Regions from separate parts of the Pseudocitrobacter sp. 2023LY-00077 genome, predicted to be linked through region 2. Evidence: predicted binding sites of a transcription regulator. Region 2 holds the regulator's gene; the other holds the start of a gene.
What was found. The regulator PhoB, encoded in region 2, activates phosphate uptake and scavenging genes when phosphate is short. The targets are predictions, from matches to a motif close to CTGTCATAAAACTGNCNNAT.
Positions count from the first base shown of each region.

Region 1: the regulator PhoB is predicted to act here: its motif matches at 1,461-1,480, upstream of uvrB (excinuclease ABC subunit UvrB).

Region 1 covers NZ_JBSPEI010000007.1:243,502-246,923, forward strand. Annotated here, with positions in the region: gene bioD (dethiobiotin synthase) at 1-273, shown strand, start outside; gene ACWWFX_RS11665 (ABC transporter ATP-binding protein) at 239-961, opposite strand; gene uvrB (excinuclease ABC subunit UvrB) at 1,711-3,422, shown strand, end outside.
Region 2 covers NZ_JBSPEI010000006.1:95,844-99,265, reverse strand. Annotated here, with positions in the region: gene phoR (phosphate regulon sensor histidine kinase PhoR) at 1-1,013, opposite strand, end outside; gene phoB (phosphate response regulator transcription factor PhoB) at 1,035-1,724, opposite strand; gene sbcD (exonuclease subunit SbcD) at 1,918-3,120, shown strand; gene sbcC (exonuclease subunit SbcC) at 3,117-3,422, shown strand, end outside.

The DNA.
Region 1 (3,422 bases), on a different contig from region 2:
ATTCTGGTGGTCGGAATGAAACTGGGCTGCATCAACCATGCACTCCTGACCGTGCAGGCCGTTAAGCAGGCGGGCCTGCATCTGGCGGGCTGGATAGCCAACGATGTTGAGCAGCCAGGGAAGCGTCACCAGCCCTATCTGGCGACGCTGCAACGGATGATTGATGCGCCGATGTTGGGCGAAATTCCCTGGCTGGGCGCGACGCTGGTAGAGCACGACCTTGGACAGTATCTTGACCTCACAGCCCTGACTCAGGCGTCATCCACGCTTTAATCATCTGTTCATCCAACTGCGCCACACCGCCCTGGGCCACGTTTCTGCCGCGATGCAACAGGCAGAAACGGTCCGCCACGCGCTGAATAAACGGTAACTGCTGTTCCGCCAGCAATATCGTCAAGCCAATCTCCCGATTCAGGCGCAGGAGCAAATCCCCCAGCCGATGGATAAATGCGTGGCCCACGCCGCGTGTTGGCTCATCCAGAATCAGCAGCTGTGGCCGCGTGACCATTGCACAGGCTACAGCCAGTTGATAACGGTCGTCCTCCGTGAGTGCGGAGCCCTTAAGTTGTCTGACAGCATACAGAGAGGGGAAGAGCGCGTAAATTTCCGGACTCACCGTTCCGCTGCTTTCACCCGCCGCCTTGAGGGCAATCAGCAAATTCTCTTCCACGCTAAGCTGCGAAAAAATACGTTTATCCTGAGGGACATAACCGATCCCAAGCGTGGTGCGCCGCACGGGTGAAAGGGGCATTAAATCGCAGGGGGGCGAACCGGTTTGTTGCCAAATCATGCTGCCGCTTTCAATGGGTTGATGGCCGGTAATACAGTTCACCAGCGTGGTCTTCCCCGTACCTGGAAGGCCGATTAAACAGGTGCATTCGCCGGAAGCCAGTTCGAGGTCGATGTTCCAGAGCGTGTGCTGGTTTCCGTAGAAATGATTGACTGCATGCAAACTCAACATCGTGTTCTCCTCAAGCCAAAGGACAGGGTCACGAAAGAAGATTGCAATTCTCTTGCCAGAACGGGTTTTCCTCAGCATAACGGCTGATTTTTAAGAATTAACTTAAGAAATAGGGATGAATCGGAGAGAGCGTGATGCACAGCACTGGCGCAAAAAACTGCGAGTATTGAGCGAAATTTATACGAAAATGTGAGGGCTGTCACGCAGAAACCACATGATGATTTTCGCTGATAAAAATCAAAAATTAACGATAAAAAATTTTTACCCGCCGCTTTTGGGTCGATCGGCGAAAACGCCCGAGTGACAGGGGATAGGGGCTCCAGACACTTATCCACTATTCCTGTGGATAACCTTGTGTATTAGAGTTAGAAAACCTGCGGAAGGCGAGAGAATACGCGGCTTGCCAGTAAATTGATGCGAAACGCGGCTTTTCAATCTTTTCTTTTATTATCAGTAAGATGAATAAAAGCAATGGCAGAGGTTGGCGCGCGACTCACTGACATAAAAGTTTAATGACACATATTGACAAATGTTAAAACAGAAAAAGTTCTGGGGATAACCTCCTCAGGGCGTTTTTTTATCCTGCCAGAGCGCAAATTTCAGTCGCTACGCATGGATTCAGGACGGCGTAACAGTAATACCATAATGCGCTACTGTTTTTATATCCAGTGTTTTTTGTTGGCAAATTTAGCGCTGGGGAGTAGAATTAATCACCTGCCCGATCAACCCGCCACCAGGTAGCTTTGTTCATGAGTAAACCGTTCAAATTACATTCGGCCTTTCAACCCTCTGGCGACCAGCCTGATGCCATCGCGCGCCTGAAAGAAGGGCTGGAAGATGGTCTCGCGCATCAAACGCTATTGGGGGTAACCGGCTCGGGGAAAACCTTCACCGTGGCCAACGTCATTGCCGATCTCCAGCGCCCGACGATGGTGCTTGCGCCAAACAAAACGCTGGCGGCGCAGCTTTATGGTGAGATGAAAGAGTTTTTCCCCGAAAACGCCGTTGAGTTTTTCGTCTCCTACTACGATTACTATCAGCCGGAAGCATACGTTCCCAGTTCAGATACCTTTATCGAGAAAGATGCCTCGGTAAACGAACACATTGAACAGATGCGTTTGTCGGCGACCAAAGCCTTGCTTGAGCGTCGCGATGTCATCGTGGTGGCTTCCGTGTCGGCAATTTACGGGTTGGGCGACCCAGATCTCTACCTCAAAATGATGCTGCATCTGACGGTCGGCATGATTATCGACCAGCGCGCCATTCTGCGCCGTCTGGCCGAGCTGCAATACGCGCGCAACGATCAGGCATTCCAGCGCGGTACCTTCCGTGTACGTGGCGAAGTCATCGACATCTTCCCGGCGGAATCAGAAGACATTGCGCTGCGCGTTGAGCTGTTTGATGAAGAAGTCGAGCGCTTGTCCCTGTTTGACCCGCTGACGGGCCACGTTGAGGCCACTATTCAGCGCTTTACGGTCTATCCAAAAACGCACTACGTCACCCCGCGTGAACGCATCGTGCAGGCAATGGAAGAGATCAAAGACGAACTGGTTGAGCGTCGTAAAGTGCTTCTGGAAAACAACAAACTGCTCGAAGAGCAGCGGTTAAGTCAGCGCACGCAGTTTGACCTCGAAATGATGAATGAACTGGGCTACTGCTCGGGCATTGAAAACTACTCGCGCTACCTCTCTGGGCGTGGGCCGGGCGAGCCGCCGCCGACGTTGTTTGACTACCTTCCGGCGGACGGCCTGCTGGTCATCGATGAATCCCACGTGACCATCCCGCAAATTGGCGGCATGTATCGCGGCGACCGGGCGCGTAAAGAGACGCTGGTGGAGTACGGTTTCCGTCTGCCGTCGGCCCTTGATAACCGCCCGCTAAAGTTTGAAGAATTTGAAGCCCTCGCGCCGCAAACGATTTATGTGTCTGCGACGCCGGGTAACTACGAGCTTGAGAAATCCGGCGACGAAGTTATCGATCAGGTGGTGCGTCCTACTGGTCTGCTTGATCCGGTCATTGAAGTGCGTCCGGTCGCGACCCAGGTCGATGATCTGCTGTCAGAAATTCGCCTGCGCTCCGCCATTAACGAGCGAGTGCTGGTCACGACGTTGACCAAGCGGATGGCGGAAGATCTCACCGAGTATCTTGAAGAGCACGGTGAGCGGGTGCGCTACCTGCACTCGGACATCGATACTGTCGAACGCATGGAAATTATCCGCGATCTGCGTCTTGGCGAGTTCGATGTGCTGGTGGGCATCAACCTGCTGCGAGAAGGTCTCGATATGCCAGAAGTGTCGTTGGTTGCGATTCTGGATGCCGATAAAGAGGGCTTTCTGCGTTCCGAGCGTTCGCTTATCCAGACCATCGGTCGTGCTGCGCGTAACATCAACGGTAAGGCGATTCTGTACGGCGATAAAATCACGCCATCAATGGCGAAGGCTATTGGTGAAACCGAACGTCG
Region 2 (3,422 bases):
TTCGTGCCAGCAGGCGTATGATTCACCGCGTTGTACACCAGATTCGACACCGCACTGCGCAGTTGCTCTTCATTACCCAGCACTTTCAGCGTGTCATCAATCTCAAAATGAAGTTCATGCTGACGCTGACTGAGGGTCTGCGCTTCCCGCTCGACCACCCGCAGCATCATCGGCACATCCACCTTTTCATTGAGGGCCAGGGTCGGCGCAGCTTCAATTTTCGATAGCGTCAGCAGCTGTTTCACCAGCCCTTCCATACGCTGCGTCTGTTCACGCATGGTATGCAGCGCTTTTTCGCGCGTTGCCCCTTCCAGTACCTGCTCCTGAAGCATTTCCAGATAGCCCTGCAACACCGTCAATGGCGTACGCAGCTCATGACTGACGTTGGCAAAGAAGTTGCGCCGCGCGCCTTCCAACTGGTGCATTTGCGTGACGTCGCGCGCCACCATCAGCAACTGCCGGTCGGTATAGGGCATGATACGGATTTCCAGATGACGCCCATTATTGAGCACCAGATGCAGCGGTTTAAGAAACTCGCGTTGTTTAAGATGCTGCGTAAATTCTGGATAACGCAACAAGTTAAGAATATTTTGCCCGCTGTCGTCCGGCCAGCGCAGGCCAAGCAGCTGCTGCGCCAGGCCGTTACACCAGAAGATTGCGCCCTCTTCGGTGGTCAATACCACCGCATCGGGCAGCGATTCTGCGCCGCTACGAAAGCGTTTAATCAGATTCCCCAGTTCGCGGCGGCGTTTTTTATTACGCAACTGCATCTGGTTCAGACCGTACAGCAGGGGTTCCCAGCTACCGCGCCCCGGCGGCGGCGTCATGCTGCGATCAACCCATAACCACCAGGAAAGACGTAAAAGATTCCAGAAATGCCAAATCAACAACCCGGTCACTGCCGCCAGCAGAAACCAGGGAAGATGGCCGATGAGCAGCCCTAATATCAGGGCCGGGAGACAACACAAGAAAAGCTCAAAGGCGAGTCTTTTCCATGACAGCCGTTCCAGCACGCGTCACACTCCTGTCAACATTCAGAAACGAGCCGAAAAACGGTAGCCCGTGCCGCGAACGGTTTGCACCATACGATCGTGGCCGCTGTGTTCCAGCGCTTTACGCAGGCGGCGAATATGCACATCCACCGTGCGATCTTCCACATAAACGTTAGTGCCCCAGACATGGTTCAACAGTTGCTCACGGCTATAGACGCGTTCAGGATGCGTCATAAAGAAGTGCAGCAACTTAAATTCGGTCGGGCCCATATCGAGCGGGTTTTCCCCGGTCATCACGCGATGCGAGGTGGGATCAAGGCTTAGGCCCTGCATCTCAATCACCTCTTCCACCGCCATCGGAGAGATACGGCGCATGACCGCTTTGATGCGCGCCACCAGCTCTTTAGGGGAAAACGGTTTGGTAATGTAGTCATCCGCGCCGGTTTCCAGACCGCGTACGCGATCCTCTTCTTCACCGCGCGCCGTCAGCATCATGACCGGAATATCACGGGTCAGCGCTTCACGCTTGAGATGTTTGATAAACTGTAGCCCTGAGCCGCCCGGTAGCATCCAGTCGAGCAGAATAAGATCGGGCCAGGGTTCATTGAGCTGATTCACCGCACTGTCATAATCTTCCGCCTCAATCGGCTGGAAACCATTTTGTTCCAGCACGAAACAGACCATTTCGCGGATGGGTGCTTCATCTTCAACGACCAGAATGCGTCTCGCCATTTTATGCCCTGTTTTTTTAGCCATCAGTATACATTCGGCGTCATTATGCGTCAGATTTATGACAGTTTTATGAAAAACATGACCGTAAAATGATGGCACTTTACGAAATATGACACTCGCGGAATACACCCGTCGATCCTGTTGCCGGGGAATGTATAATCCCGGCTATGCTTTTTTCCCCACAGGGACGACGATGCGAATTCTTCATACTTCAGACTGGCACTTAGGCCAGAATTTTTACAGTAAAAGCCGTGCCGCAGAACACGATGCGTTTCTGAACTGGCTACTGGAGACCGCGCAACGCGAACAGGTAGACGCCATTATTGTGGCAGGCGATATCTTTGATACCGGCTCGCCGCCAAGCTATGCGCGCGAACTCTACAACCGCTTTGTGGTGAATCTGCAACAAACCGGCTGTCATCTGGTGGTGCTTGCCGGCAATCATGACTCCGTCGCCACGCTGAATGAATCGCGCGATATTCTGTCGTTCCTGAATACTACGGTGATTGCCAGCGCCGGGCATGAACCTTTTATTCTGAATCGCCGCGACGGCACGCCTGGTGCTGTTTTCTGCCCGGTGCCGTTTCTGCGCCCGCGCGATATCGTCGTCAGCCAGGCCGGGCTTTCCGGTGCGGAAAAACAGCAGCATTTACTGGAAACCATTACTGACTACTATCAGAAACAATACCAGCAGGCCTGTACGCTGCGCGGCGATCGCCCGCTGCCGGTTATCGCCAGCGGCCACCTGACCACCGTCGGTGCCAGCAAAAGTGATGCCGTGCGTGACATCTATATTGGCACACTGGATGCCTTTCCGGCGCAAAACTTCCCGCCCGCCGATTACATCGCCCTCGGGCATATTCATCGCGCGCAGAAAATTGGCGGCAGCGAGCATATTCGCTACAGCGGCTCGCCTATCCCGCTCAGCTTCGATGAAACGGGGAAAAGTAAGAGCGTTAACCAGGTGACCTTTGTCGACGGTAAGCTCCAGGACGTCACGCCACTCGATGTCCCGGCCACGCAACCACTGGCGGTTATTAAGGGCGACTTTGACAGCATCAGCAGCCAGTTGGCGCAGTATCGCGATGCCCCGTCAGAGCCCCCGGTCTGGCTGGATATCGAAATCACCAGCGATGAGTATCTGCATGATATTCAGCGTAAAATTCAGGTCATCACCGATGATTTACCCGTTGATGTGCTGCTGGTCCGGCGCAGCCGCGAACAGCGTCAGCACATTCTGGACAACAGCCTGCGTGAAACCCTGAGCGAACTGGAAGTTGAAGAGGTTTTCCAGCGTCGGCTGGCGCTGGAAACGTTGGAAGAACCCCAGCAGGCGCGCCTGAAGGCGTTATTTGATCTCACCGTTCACTCGCTTGATGAGGAGCCGCAGCCATGAAAATCCTCAGCCTGCGCCTGAAGAACCTTAACTCGCTGAAAGGCGAGTGGAAAATCGATTTCACCGCCGAACCGTTTGCCAGCAACGGCCTGTTTGCCATCACCGGGCCGACAGGCGCGGGGAAAACCACCCTGCTGGACGCCATCTGTCTCGCGCTGTATCACGAAACGCCGCGCCTCAACACGGTATCGCAATCGCAAAACGATCTGATGACCCGCGACACCGCCGAGTGTCTGGCGGAAGTTGAGTTTGAAGTACAGGGCGTGGCCTATCGTGCATTCTGGAGCCAGAACCGCGCGCGC